Regions from separate parts of the Serratia sp. 25CWL12 genome, predicted to be linked through region 1. Evidence: riboswitches for the same ligand, from Rfam matches in the RefSeq annotation. Region 1 holds a riboswitch; the other holds the start of a gene.
The links. A riboswitch is a leader RNA that binds a small molecule or an ion and turns the genes downstream of it on or off. The one in region 1 is predicted to bind thiamine pyrophosphate.

Region 1 (7,357 bases):
AGGTTATCAAGAGGGGCGATAACCTCGGTTAGCCTCGGGTTTGAGAGCCAACGCAGTCACTATAGCCTGAGCTATTTTTAGCGCCAGCCAGGTTTGCTCGCTTTGCGCTAGGTGTCCAGCCCTATTCAAGTTGTGATGTCACAGTTGCATTTTATTGCGTAGCTCGTCCCAGATAGCTGTCCCAGTCCTTCCATACCGGCTGTAATCCGGCAGCACTGATTGCTAGCGCCACCTGTTGTGGTGTGCGGTTGTCGTGTGGTTCAAATTGTTCCAGTTGAAGTGGCGCGTTATCCGAATAGCCCCCCGGCTGGGTTTTTGAACCGGCACTGACGTTGTTGATGGCTAGCGGGATCATATGATCGCGAAAAAAGGCAGATTCTCGCGTCGATAATGACAGTTCCACATCAGGTGCGAACAACCGAAAGGCACAGATTAACTGTACCAATTGGGGCTCAGTGATTACTGAGGCGGGCTCAATCCCCCCGGCACATGGCCGCAGACGGGGGAACGAAATCGAATAACGGCTCTGCCAATAAGTCTGTTGCAGGTAGAGCAAATGTTCTGCTAACAGGTAACAATCAGTTCGCCAACTACCGGAGAGCCCGAGTAATGCTCCCAAGCCGATTTTATCAATACCGGCGCGGCCAAGACGGTCTGGTGTATCCAATCGCCAATTAAAGTCCTGTTTTTTGCCGTGCAGATGGTGCCGTTGATAGGTGGCAGGGTGATAGGTTTCCTGATAAACAAACACGCCATCCAGCCCGATAGCTTTCAATTCCGCGTATTCATGCTCTGCCAGGGGCTGAACCTCCATCATTAGCGAACTGAAATGAGGGCGGATGTTGGCAAGATGCTGGCGAAAATAGTCCATGCCCACTTTGCGTTGGTGTTCGCCAGTAACCAGTAACAAATGCTCAAACCCCAGCGCTTTTATGGCCGTGCATTCTCGTTCGATCTCTGCAGCATCCAGCGTTTTGCGCTTGAGATGATTACTCATTGAGAAACCACAGTAAGTACAATCGTTGGCACAGAGGTTAGAAAGATATAATGGCACGTAAAAGCTCACCACGTTACCGAACCGCTGGCGAGTGAGCTGTTGTGCTCGTTGTGCCAAGGGTTCTAAGTAAGGTGCAGCTGCGGGGGAGATCAGCGCCATAAAATCATCCCGGGTTAATTTTTCTGCGCTGAGCGCTCGTTCAACGTCGGGCGCAGTTTTACTGTTGATACGTCGTGTTAATTCATCCCAATCCCAGTTTTGTAGATGCTCACTAAAATGACTGTTCATCAGCGTATTTCCTGCAAAGGTTGGCTGAGGAAGGCGGTCAGTGGGCTGGAGGCGGCGGCCATAGGCTGGCGGCCAGCCAACCCAGCTCGATGCCCCAATTCCCCCGCCTCCACAGCTAAACGGAACGCCTGGGCCATTTGTAGTGGGTCACGCGCAACGGCAATAGCGGTATTAACCAGTACCGCGTCAGCGCCTAACTCTATAGCTTCTAATGCGTGACTGGGGGCGCCGATCCCGGCATCAACCACCACAGGTACTTTGGCCTGCTCGATAATAATTTGCAGAAAATCACGACTGAGTAATCCACGGTTAGAACCGATCGGCGCACCGAGTGGCATCACGGCAGCACAACCCACTTCCTCCAATCGTTTACATAAAACCGGATCGGCTCCGCAATAAGGCAGCACCACAAAGCCTTCTTTAACCAATATTTCTGCTGCCTTTAACGTTTCAATCGGGTCTGGCAATAAGTACTTCACATCTGGGTGGATCTCCAATTTTATCCACTGCGTACCCAGTGCTTCACGCGCCAGGCGGGCGGCAAAGATGGCTTCACCAGCACTTTTGGCACCCGAAGTATTAGGCAGTAACTTCACCCCTAATTGTTGCAAGGGTGCGAGAATCGCATCATTACCGCCACGTAGGTCAACACGTTTCATCGCCATGGTGACTAACTGTGACCCTGAGGCTTGCAAGGCTGACAGCATTAATGCTGGCGTGGCGAATTTACCGGTACCGGTAAACAGACGTGAAGTAAAAGTAGTATCGGCGATTTTCAACATGTCAGCCTCCGGCAATCGCTTGAAATAAGAGAATATCATCACCATCCTGCACATGATGAGTTGCCCAGTCAGTGTGCGGAATGATGGTCTGGTTTATCGCCAATGCGCAACCGGGTTGGTCATGTCCTAACTGTTCGAGCAATGCTTTAATGCTCAGTGGTTGTTCTATTTCCAACCGTTGTTCATTCAACATGATGTTCATGCGATGCCTCCGCAGATGCGACAATTGCTGGCCTTACTCAGTTGCAGAGTGCTCCAGCTTTGTTGTTTGCCATCAAACAAGCGGAGTTTACCGCTTAGGGAACAAGCTATGCCCACCAGCATTTTAATCGCCTCCAGTGCTTGAAGGGTGCCAATTACACCAACGACCGGACCGAGTACACCCGCAGTACGGCAGTTACGTTGAGGTTCACTTTGATCGGGATAGAGGCAGGCATAGCAGCCTTGATGATAGGGTGGTTCGATAATCAGCAACTGGCCGCTGAAGCCGACTGCGCTACCACTAATAAGAGGCACATTGGCGAGGATACAGGCTGCATTAACCGCATGGCGAGTTGCCATATTATCGCTGCAATCCAGTACCAGGTCGGCACGACTCACCGCCTGTTGTAGTGTGGGTCCTTGCAGGCGTTGTTCCAGAGCGATCGACTCCACTTGCGGGTTTAGCGCTTGCAAATGGTGTTGAGCCAGCTGTGCCTTGCTGGAAGCGATGTCACCGGTTCGATATAAAATTTGTCGCTGCAGATTGGTGAGATGCAGTTTGTCATCATCTGCCAGCAGGAGTGTGCCAACGCCAGCGGCAGCCAGATAGAGTGCAGCCGGGGAACCCAGCCCTCCCAATCCGACAATCAGTACCCTAGCCTGCTTCAGCTTCTCCTGACCCTCTGGGCCAATATCTTCCAACAACAGTTGGCGGCTGTAGCGTAGAAATTCTTGGTCATTGAGCATCGGGTGACTCCTTCCCTTCAATCAAGCGCAGTAATTGTGCGGTGGCGATGCGCCAGTCCGCGGCTTGTGTGATAGCACTGACCACGGCAACGCTACCCACACCACAGGCCAGAACCGCCGGAACGCGTTCAATACTGATCCCACCAATGGCCACGGTAGGGTAGTCTTGCAACCCGGCAACGTGGCGTTGTAGTTCTGCCAGACCTTGGGGCTCGGAGGGCATCTCTTTGGTCTGTGTCGGAAAAATATGACCCAGTGCAATATAAGAGGGTTTTACGGCTATGGCCCGGGCGAGTTCGTGATCATCATGGGTGGAAACCCCCAAACGTAACCCTGCTCGATGGATTGCCTGCAGGTCGGTGGTATTTAAATCCTCTTGTCCTAGATGAACGCCGTAGGCATGGTGCTTGATAGCGAGTTGCCAGTAATCGTTGATAAATAAGCGTGCCTGATAACGTTTACCGAGCGCGATGGCGGCAATAATATCCGCCTCCACCTGTTCATCGGCAAGATCCTTGATGCGTAATTGGATGGTGGTGACTCCGGCATCCAGTAGGCGGGCGATCCAGGCAACACTGTCGACTACCGGGTATAAGCCGAGTTTGTATGGCGTTGCGGGGAAGGGCGTCGTGATATCAGTCATTATCGCTCTCCTCCAGCAGATTGCTCGCACTATGGTAGAGCTCGTTGCCCCGGGAGCGGAATGCGGCCGACATCTTTTCCATGCCAGTCAGCTGTACTTCATCGGGATGGTTCGCCCCTTGTGTTACAGCATTTTGCGTTGCGGCATAGGCTCGCACTTCGTGGGATATCTTCATTGAACAGAACTTTGGCCCACACATGGAACAGAAATGGGCGATCTTGCCAGATGCCTGGGGCAGCGTTTCATCGTGATAGGAGCGGGCGGTCTGTGGATCCAATGCCAGATTGAACTGATCTTCCCAGCGGAATTCAAAACGTGCCTTGGACATGGCGTTATCACGGATCTGCGCACCAGGATGGCCTTTCGCCAAATCGGCGGCATGGGCGGCGATTTTGTAAGTAATTAGCCCCTGTTTCACATCTTCCTTGTTGGGTAAGCCGAGATGCTCTTTCGGTGTCACATAGCAGAGCATTGCGCAACCAAACCAGCCGATCATCGCCGCACCAATCCCCGAGGTGAAATGGTCATAACCCGGAGCAATGTCGGTGGTCAATGGCCCCAATGTATAGAAGGGGGCTTCAGAACAGGATTCCAGCTCTTCGGTCATGTTGCGCTGGATCCGTTGCATCGGCACATGACCTGGGCCTTCGATCATCACTTGGACATCATATTCCCAGGCAATTTTAGTGAGCTCCCCCAGCGTGTGCAGTTCGGCGAATTGGGCTTCGTCATTAGCATCTTGAATAGAGCCTGGACGCAAGCCATCACCCAGCGATAGTGAGACATCATAGGCGGCGCAAATCTGACAGATTTCACGGAAATGCTGATAGAGAAAGTTTTCCTGGTGATGGGATAGACACCACTTTGCCATGATCGACCCCCCACGGGAGACAATGCCGGTCAACCGTTTGGCGGTCATCGGTACGTAACGCAGCAACACGCCTGCATGGATAGTGAAGTAATCGACGCCTTGTTCCGCCTGTTCCACCAGGGTATCGCGGAAGATTTCCCAGTTTAGGTTTTCCGCTACACCATTCACTTTTTCCAGTGCCTGATAGATCGGCACGGTACCAATCGGCACCGGACTGTTACGCAGGATCCATTCGCGTGTTTCGTGGATATAGCGGCCAGTAGAGAGATCCATCACGGTATCGGCTCCCCAACGGGTTGACCACACCAACTTCTCTACTTCTTCTTCGATTGATGATGTAACGGCCGAATTGCCGATATTGGCATTCACTTTGACCAGAAAATTACGACCAATAATCATTGGCTCGGATTCAGGGTGGTTAATATTAGCGGGGATGATGGCTCGCCCGGCAGCCACTTCTTGGCGGACAAACTCGGGTGTAATGTTTTCCGGTAGGTTAGCTCCCCAACTTTGGCCCGGATGCTGTTGGCGTAGGACTTCGCTACAGATACGCTCGCGCCCCATGTTTTCACGGATGGCAATAAATTCCATTTCTGGTGTCACCATGCCGCTTCGCGCATAGTGCAACTGAGTGACGCACTTGCCCTTACACGCTTTACGTGGCTGAGGTAGGTGCTCGAAACGCAGGTGATTCAACCCGGCGTCGGCCAGCCGTTGTTGGGTAAACCCCGAACTGACGTGGCTTAGTGTTTCGGTATCTTCTCGTGCTGCAATCCAGCCAGCGCGTAGTTTTTTTAACCCCTGGTGGACATTAATGGTTGCCTGCGGATCACCATAGGGGCCTGCGGTGTCATACACCGGAATGGCTTCGTTCTGTTGATATTGAGGGTTGTCTTTAGTGCCGCCAATCAGCGTTGGGCTCAGCTGAATTTCACGCATCGGTACCTGAATATCGCTACGGGAACCGGCAAGATAGATACGGTGTGAGTTAGGGAAGGTGGTACCTTGTAAAGAATCAATAAACTGTTGTGCTTCATCGCGCTGTTCTTTACGGACACGTGGTTTATTTATGGTAGACATAGCAAATTCCTATCAGTGTGTTGATGTGTGGAAAATTGCTTGTCTGGAGCTTGGCGGGAGTAATGATATTGACTGGCAGCGAGTTAGCCCGCAAAGGGTGGGGCCGCTGCCAATAGATTACTCTTGTTCCCTTCGCGGGTATTAACCCGATCAGGTTCCGCGGATCCCGAATTAACGGTCTCAGCCTGGCTGATTTAATGAAGCAATCAGCGCTAGGCACTCCGACAAGATGTTGCCAGTATAAAAGGCTTAATAAAAACTACAAGCTAACGCGTCATCTTTTGCATTGCTACGGCTCAGTGCTGGTGGCGTCAGGATTGGTTTTGCTGCAAGATCTCCGCTGCCCGTAGAATTAATTGGTCCTCTAGTGCAAAACGTGATGCTAACGTTTCGCCGATATCTGATAACGCCTGGTTGAACTCCAGACAGAGATCTTGGTCGAGTTCAACCCCGCTGTAGCGATCATGAAATGCCATGATGGCTTCGGTATTGGCTTCCAACTTTGGATAGAACTTGGTGGTTAGTGCCATTTTCGGACTGGCGGAGCCTTCCACCTGTTTGATAATTTTGGCATAAACGTGAAAATGCCCCGCAGAGAGGTAGTCCAGCAGATTATGGTAAAAATTCTCCAGCGCTTTTTCATTTAACGGCGTAGGTTTTCCCTTACTCGGTTTGATACCGACTAAAGAATAATAGGCAACCAACAATTGCTCGCGGGCCTGTAGCCACTGATCGACTAACTGATTATTGCCACCAACGCGTTGAGTCAGGCTTTCCAATTGGTTGAGCATAGTTGACTCCGTGAGTAATCAAATTAAATTTTCTGTCACTATGCAGGCTGCTAGGGGCTGCAACTTGCATGAACTTGGGTTATAAACAGTAAGTTATTAAAAGGTGATAAGCCAATGACTAGCTTGCCAGTGACGCAGAGGTTGTGCAACAACATATGGAATTTGCATTAACAGGTAATGAACAGGGCTGGTGGATAGTCAGCCATGAAAGCAAAATCTGGTTACCAAAGGGTGAACTGCCGTTTGGTTCTGCAGCAATATTTTCATTGCATGGTCAATTGGCCCGTCAGATTGGCGAATGGGAGGGTGCCCCAGTGTGGTTGGTGCGTCAATCGATGCCGAGGGAGATGAACTCGGTGCGCCAATTGCTCGATCTTGATCGAGGTCTGTTTCAACTGGCTGGGCGGGGTGTGCAGTTGGCGGACTTTTATCGCTCACACCGTTTTTGTGGCTACTGTGGTCATAAAATGCATTTCAGCCGAAGTGAAAATGCTTGCCTTTGTGATCACTGCCGCGAGCGTTATTACCCGCAGATCGCCCCTTGCGTGATTGTTGCCATTCGCCGTGATGATGAAATCCTGCTGGCTCAACATGTGCGTCACCGTGGTGGTATACATACCGTGCTGGCGGGGTTTGTGGAGGTGGGGGAAACGCTGGAACAGGCGGTAGCACGGGAAGTGATGGAAGAGAGCAATATCGTTATCAAGAATTTGCGTTATGTCACCTCACAACCTTGGCCATTCCCTCATTCGTTGATGATGGCGTTTATGGCAGATTATCAGGCAGGGGAACTGCAGCATGACCCGAAAGAGCTACTCAATGCTGGCTGGTATCGTTATGACCAATTACCGCTGTTACCCCCGCCAGGTACTGTCGCGCGTCGCCTGATTGAAGATACGGTAGTGCTGTGTCGGGCAGAATAATAGCTGTCTTTATGATTTAAGTGCTCACGCCAAC
Region 2 (7,357 bases), 1.1 Mb from region 1:
TCTACTATCGCCAACTTGACAATCTGCTGCCCGGTTCAGCGCTACGCCGCTCGGAAACCCATCTGGCCCGGCAGATTTTCAATGGGTTAACTCGCATAAATGAGGAAAATGGGGAACTCGAACCGGACCTCTCACATCATTGGCAAACCATCAGCCCGTTACATTGGCGTTTTTATCTGCGCCCGGCGATTCATTTTCATCATGGCCGCGAGCTGGAAATGGAGGATGTCACCTATTCGCTAAGCCGTCTTATTTCTCAGCCCCTGTTTTCACATATTGACCGGGTAGTTTCCCCTACGCCTTATGTTATTGATGTCCATCTCCATACCCCTGACTATTGGCTGCCCTGGCTGCTGGGAAGTGTACACGCCATGATCCTGCCACGGGAATGGCAAAGTCTGCCAGACTTTTCCCGCCATCCGGTGGGTACCGGGCCTTACCGGGTGGTGCGCAATCATCACGGCCAGATGAAAATTCATGCTTTTGATGACTATTTCGGTTATCGCGCTCTTATCGATGAAGTTAATATCTGGCTATTGCCGGAAGTGGCAGAAGAACTGATCCATCCCGGTGTACAGCTACAGGGGGATGATAGCGGTAAAAATGAACTGGAAAACCGGCTAGAAGAAGGCTGCTACTTTCTACTGTTTGATCAGCGCTCCCCTCTGGCTTCAGATGCCGAAATCCGCCATTGGCTCTGTGCGTTGTTCAACCCTATTGCACTGCTTAACCATGCAAGTTCAATCTATCAACGTTACTGGGCACCGGCCTATGGTATGTTGCCACGCTGGTTGCATAACCGCACCTTCGAGCCCCCTCAAAAACCAGCAAACCTGACCACACTGACACTGACCTTCTACGGTGAACACTCCGAGTTTCATGCCATCCAGCAAGCCATTGGGTCGCTGCTGGCAGAACACCACATCACCCTCAAGGTACAAACCATCAGCTACGACGCCTGGCATCAAGGCGAGGCAGAAAGTGACCTGTGGCTGGGCAGTGCCAACTTTACGCTACCACTGGAGTTTTCCCTGTTTGCTACGCTGTATGAATTACCGTTGATTCAGCATTGCCTGAATGAAGATATGGCACAAAATGCCCTATTATGGCGAGATAACCGCCTATCAATTGCAGAATTCAGCCAGCGGCTAGTGAGCAGCCATCAGTTGCACCCTTTGTTTCATCACTGGTTACAACTGCATGGTCAATGCAGCATGCGCGGAGTGCGAATGAATACGCTGGGCTGGTTTGACTTTAAATCTGCCTGGTTTGCACCACCCGAAGTTTAACCGCCCTCCCAAAGGAACTGTTCTTTTACGGCACATGGGATAATCGGCTTTCACCCGCATCCATTAGCCTTTACAATAGCGCCGTCTCAACGGGGTGCGGAAAATCCCCATCGTTGCCTGAAACGCAACGGACTGTGCCCAACGGGGTGTTGCTCAATACAATGCAACACCTGCACAGCCAGTTTTTCCGCTGAGAGTACACCCGTCGAACCTGATCCGGTCAATACCGGCGGAGGGATTTGAGTACTGCGTTGTTGCTCTGCTATCAATTTCCAGTGGCTACCAACAGGTAAGCACCTGAATTAGCCAAGATGCTGACTAAGCTATTGGTTAATTTGAAATAAGCTAGTGAACCCGCCCTCAGATACCTTTGCCCCTTATTTTTCAGGAGTGCAAAGTGGTCAAGAAATACCTACCTTGTTTATTACTGTTATTAACCATGCCAGCCTTGGCGAAGCCAACACTGACGGTCTACACCTATGATTCTTTCGCTGCCGACTGGGGCCCTGGCCCAGCAGTAAAAAAAGCGTTTGAAGCAGATTGTGATTGTGAGTTGAAATTCGTCGCGCTGGAAGATGGCGTTTCATTACTTAATCGCCTGAAGATGGAAGGTAGCAACAGCGCCGCCGATGTGGTTCTGGGGTTAGATAACAATCTTCTACAAGCCGCCCAGCAAACCGGTCTGTTCACCGCCAGCCAAGTGGACATCAGCAAGCTCAATATCCCAGACGGTTGGCACGACCAGACTTTCGTGCCTTATGACTATGGCTATTTTGCTTTCGTCTATGACAAAAACAAACTGAAGAACCCACCGAAAAGCTTAAAAGAACTGGTGAGTAGCGATCAGCCCTGGAAGATCATCTATCAGGATCCTCGCACCAGTACCCCGGGGCTTGGACTGCTGCTATGGATGCAGAAAGTCTATGGAGACGATGCACCACAAGCCTGGCAACAATTGGCAAAGAAAACCGTCACCGTCACCAAAGGCTGGAGCGAAGCCTATGGCCTGTTCCTGAAAGGGGAAAGTGATATGGTGCTCAGTTATACCACCTCCCCGGCCTATCACCTGATCGAAGAGAAAAAAGACCAGTATGCCGCAGCAAACTTTAGTGAAGGTCACTATCTGCAAGTGGAGGTAGCGAGCCGGCTGAAAGCCAGTAAGCAGCCTGAATTGGCAGAACGCTTTATGCAATTTATGGTTTCACCGGCATTCCAAAACACCATCGCAACGGGTAACTGGATGTATCCGGTCACCAATACGCCACTCCCGGCGGATTTCGAACAGATAATGGTGCCGAAAACCGCTTTGCAATTCAGTTCAGAAGAAGTAGCACAGCAACGTGGTAACTGGGTCCAGGCATGGCAAACCGCCGTCAGCCACTGATCGCCGCCTGGTTATGGCCTGGTCTGCTCGCCGCAGGCCTGATCCTGCTTATCGCGTTAGCCGCCATGGGTTCTCTATGGCGGCACGCCCCTGAAAGCAGCGGGCCTAACTTGTGGCAAGACCGTTATTTGTGGCATGTGGTGCGTTTCACCTTTTGGCAGGCGCTGCTATCGGCCCTGTTTTCTGTTTTCCCCGCCATCTGGCTTGCCCGGGCACTGTATCGTCGGCGCTTCCCAGGCCGCAATTTGCTGCTACGTCTATGCGCCATGACCCTGGTGTTACCAGTGTTGGTGGCGGTGTTCGGCATACTGAGCGTGTATGGTCGGCAAGGTTGGTTGGCGGCCCTATGCGCCTGGCTAGGGGTGGATTACCAGTTTTCACCTTATGGGCTGCAAGGTATTTTGCTGGCCCATGTGTTCTTTAACCTGCCACTGGCGACCCGTTTATTACTCCAGGCGTTGGAGAACATTCCGAGTGAACAACGTCAGCTAGCCGCTCAACTGGGCATGAACGGCTGGCAGCAGTTCCGTTTTGTCGAGTGGCCAGCACTTCGCCGCCAACTTTTCCCCAGTGCTGCTTTAGTGTTTATGCTCTGTTTTGCCAGTTTTGCCACCGTGCTGTCATTAGGTGGTGGGCCACAAGCTACCACCATCGAGTTGGCGATTTATCAGGCATTAAGTTACGACTATGATCTTAACCGGGCGGCCCTACTGGCATTAATCCAACTGGGGTTCTGCCTGGGATTGGTCATACTCTGCCAGCGCTTCAGCCAGCCATTACCTGTTGGCCATACCCGAGCACAAAGCTGGTTCAACCCAGAAGATAATCTTTGGCAACGCATCAGCGATACCCTGCTAATTAGCGCTGCCCTGTTGCTGCTGTTACCTCCACTGCTGGCGATTATTATCGATGGTGCCAACCAGGCGCTGCTTGAAGTGTTGCAACAACCCATCTTATGGCAGGCACTGTTCACTTCATTGCGTATTGCCATCGGCGCTGGCTTGTTATGCCTGGTGCTCACCATGATGTTGCTATGGAGCAGCCGTGAACTCAAATTACGACACCAAGCGGCCTGGGGCCAGACACTGGAACTCAGTGGTATGGTGATCCTGGCAATGCCCGGGATCGTCTTGGCTACCGGCTTCTTCCTATTATTAAGCGATACTATCGGCTTACCCCACTCCCCTTATGGGTTGGTGATACTGACTAATGCGTTAATGGCGGTGCCTTATGCGCTGAAAGTGCTGGAAAACCCGATGCGTGACCTGGCAGAACGTTACAATCCGCTCTGTTTGTCACTCGATATTCATGGCTGGCAACGGCTACGCTGGATTGAGCTGAAAGCCCTGAAGCGCCCCCTGACGCAAGCGCTGGCTTTTGCCTGTGTATTGTCAATTGGTGATTTCGGGGTGGTCGCCTTATTCGGTAACGAACAATTCCGTACTTTGCCGTTTTACCTTTATCAGCAGATTGGTGCCTATCGGAATAATGATGGTGCGGTCACTGCGCTGTTGTTACTGTTGTTGTGCTTCCTGCTATTTACCTTGATTGAACGCTTACCAGGCCGCCATGCTGACACTTGAAAAACTGACTTATCTGTATCAACACCTGCCGATGCGTTTTGACCTGCGCATACAACCGGGAGAGCGGGTCGCCGTGCTGGGCCCCAGTGGGGCGGGCAAAAGTACCCTGCTTAATCTGATTGCCGGTTTTCTTCCTGCGGCCAGTGGCAAGCTGCTGCTCAATGGTCATGACCATACCACTAGCGCCCCGGCTAAACGCCCGGTATCAATGCTGTTTCAAGAAAACAATCTGTTTGCTCACCTGACGGTGATGCAAAATATCGGTTTGGGGCTGGATCCGGGGTTACGGTTAAATAAGGCGCAAAAACAGCAGTTGGCGCAGATCGCTCAACAGGTGGGGCTAGAGGAGCTACTGCAACGCCTGCCATCGCAACTTTCCGGCGGACAACGGCAGCGTACTGCGCTGGCTCGCTGCCTGGTGCGCCAACAACCGATCCTGTTGCTTGATGAGCCGTTTTCTGCCCTTGACCCGGCGCTACGTAGTGAAATGCTGCAATTACTACAAGACGTCTGTCAGCAACGCCAGCTCACGCTATTGATGGTGTCGCACAATATTGAAGATGCCATGCGCATCGCCCCACGTACCTTGCTGGTGGTGGATGGCCATATTTATTATGACGGCTCAACTCAGGCGCTGGTGGAAGGGCATTCCGCAGAGGCCAGGATATTAGGCATCACCACCAAGTAGTGATCCAAGTCGCGTTTTTTCTCCTGCGTTGATAAATCTGTTGTGCGAACAATTCACTTATGGTTTTATGAAATCCTGTTTTTTACTAATGATGATAAGGTTCCCTGTGATCACATCCTCGCTGACTTCGACTCTACTAAGAACCGCGCTACCAGCCGCGGTGGTCGTCGTGTGTGTGGTGGTGGTCGTCGGCAGTGCGCCGTAGGGTCCGAATCAACACAACGATTCCCAAACCCCGCCGGCGCAAACCGGGCGGGGTTTCTTGTTTTAGTCCCCTGCCCAGAATGTGAACCGGCCCTGAGAAAAGGATAGGTACATGGCAATTTCGGGCACGCCTCACCAAGGCCAGCGCTTAACTGGCGCAGAGTTGGTCGTTCATCTGTTGGAACGTCAAGGTATTACCACCATTGCCGGTATTCCCGGCGGTGCTGCACTGCCGCTGTATGATGCGCTCAGCCAGAGCACGCGCATCCGGCATATTCTGGCACGCCATGAGCAAGGCGCTGGCTTTATGGCGCAAGGCATGGCGCGTGCTAATGGCAAAGCCGCGGTCTGTATCGCCTCTAGTGGCCCTGGTGCCACCAATCTGGTGACAGCCATTGCGGATGCCAAACTCGACTCCATTCCGCTGGTGTGTATCACCGGTCAGGTTTCTTCCTCAATGATCGGCACCGATGCCTTTCAGGAAGTCGATACCTACGGTATTTCTATCCCTATCACCAAATATAACTATTTGGTCCGTGATATCCGCGAATTGCCACAGGTAATCTGTGATGCATTCCGCATCGCTGAGTCTGGTCGCCCGGGCCCAGTATGGATCGACATCCCGAAAGACATTCAAACCGCCGAAATTACCTGGGATCAATTACCCCCGATTGCGGTACCGGACACGCCACCAGCCTTTGACCGTCATCAGGTTGAACAGGCCGCCGCGATGATCAACCAGGCTAAGCGCCCGATTCTCTATCTGGGGGGCGGCATTATCAGTTCACAGGCTCACCAGCCAGCACTGGAGATGGCCGAACGAGCCAACCTGCCGACCACCATGACGTTAATGGCACTGGGGGCGATGCCTGTAGAGCATCCATTATCTTTAGGCATGTTAGGGATGCACGCAGCACGCAGTACCAACTTTATCCTGCAGGAAGCCGACCTGTTAATCGTCATGGGTGCCCGTTTCGATGACCGGGCGATCGGTAAAACCGAGCAATTTTGCCCGAATGCCAATATTATTCATGTAGATATCGATCGTGCCGAACTGGGTAAAGTCAAACAGGCCAATATCGCCATTCATGGTGATGTTAACCAGGTACTGCAACAACTGTTACCGTTGATCGAAGCACAACCCCGTAGTCAGTGGCTGAGAATAGTGAACGATCTGAAGCGAGAGTTCCCGCTCAATATGCCGAATGTCGAGAACCCGTTGAGTCATTATGGGTTAGTCAAAGCGGCTGCTCGCTGCGTAGATGAAAATGCCATTATCACCACCGATGTGGGTCAGCATCAAATGTGGGTGGCCCAAGCTTACCCATTAAGCCGCCCGCGCCAATGGCAAACTTCCGGGGGGTTGGGCACGATGGGCTTTGGCCTGCCCGCCGCCATCGGTGCCGCACTGGCAGAACCGCAACGTAAAGTGTTGTGTTTTTCCGGGGACGGTAGCCTGATGATGAATATCCAAGAGATGGCAACAGCAGTTGAGCACAACCTGGATGTAAAAATCATTCTGATGAACAATCAGGCGTTAGGGCTGGTACATCAGCAGCAGACGCTGTTTTATCAGCAGCATATCTTTGCCGCCGCTTATCCCAAGCAGACTGATTTTTTGAAAATTGCCGCTGGTTTTGGCCTGGATACCTGTGATTTAAATGCCGCAGAGGATCCGCAAGCAGCCTTGATGGCGGCGATCCAGCGCCCGGGCCCTTGCCTGATCCACGCCCTGATTGATATTAATGAAAAAGTCTACCCAATGGTGCCACCAGGTGCTGCCAACATTGAAATGATTGGAGAATAAACCATGCAATCACTACAAAAAAATCCACAAGTGATCCTGGAACTGGCGGTGCGTAACCATCCCGGCGTGATGACGCACGTCTGCGGACTGTTTGCCCGCCGCGCATTTAACGTCGAAGGTATTTTGTGTATGCCACTCAAAGATGGCCAACAGAGTCGCATTTGGCTACTGGTGGCAGATGATCAGCGTCTGGTGCAGATGATTAGCCAGGTAGAAAAACTGGAAGATGTACTACAAGTGAAACGCCATAACGAAGATATTCGGGTATTTGAACAGTTGGAGGCGTTCTTCCAGTAGTTTCTGTTAGCGGATTTCAAGCCGTAGCGATACTCTGGTATCCGCATGCTACGGCTTGAAAAACGATAAACATAATATGACCGCTCCCCAACAAGGTTTTGTACT

Region 2: it holds a riboswitch for thiamine pyrophosphate, as region 1 does, so the genes downstream of both, thiB (thiamine ABC transporter substrate binding subunit) here and thiC (phosphomethylpyrimidine synthase ThiC) in region 1, are expected to answer to the same signal.

The regions. Positions count from the first base shown of each region.
Region 1 covers NZ_CM147698.1:4,514,803-4,522,159, forward strand. Annotated here, with positions in the region: gene thiH (2-iminoacetate synthase ThiH) at 152-1,285, opposite strand; gene ACX9GV_RS19745 (thiazole synthase) at 1,285-2,067, opposite strand; gene thiS (sulfur carrier protein ThiS) at 2,069-2,269, opposite strand; gene ACX9GV_RS19755 (HesA/MoeB/ThiF family protein) at 2,266-3,015, opposite strand; gene thiE (thiamine phosphate synthase) at 3,005-3,658, opposite strand; gene thiC (phosphomethylpyrimidine synthase ThiC) at 3,651-5,609, opposite strand; TPP riboswitch at 5,720-5,843, opposite strand; gene ACX9GV_RS19770 (Rsd/AlgQ family anti-sigma factor) at 5,921-6,400, opposite strand; gene nudC (NAD(+) diphosphatase) at 6,556-7,323, shown strand.
Region 2 covers NZ_CM147698.1:3,449,981-3,457,337, forward strand. Annotated here, with positions in the region: gene sgrR (HTH-type transcriptional regulator SgrR) at 1-1,289, shown strand, start outside; TPP riboswitch at 1,422-1,545, shown strand; gene thiB (thiamine ABC transporter substrate binding subunit) at 1,687-2,673, shown strand; gene thiP (thiamine/thiamine pyrophosphate ABC transporter permease ThiP) at 2,649-4,256, shown strand; gene thiQ (thiamine ABC transporter ATP-binding protein ThiQ) at 4,243-4,944, shown strand; gene ivbL (ilvB operon leader peptide IvbL) at 5,036-5,149, shown strand; gene ilvB (acetolactate synthase large subunit) at 5,261-6,955, shown strand; gene ilvN (acetolactate synthase small subunit) at 6,959-7,252, shown strand; gene ACX9GV_RS14925 (DNA polymerase II) at 7,329-7,357, shown strand, end outside.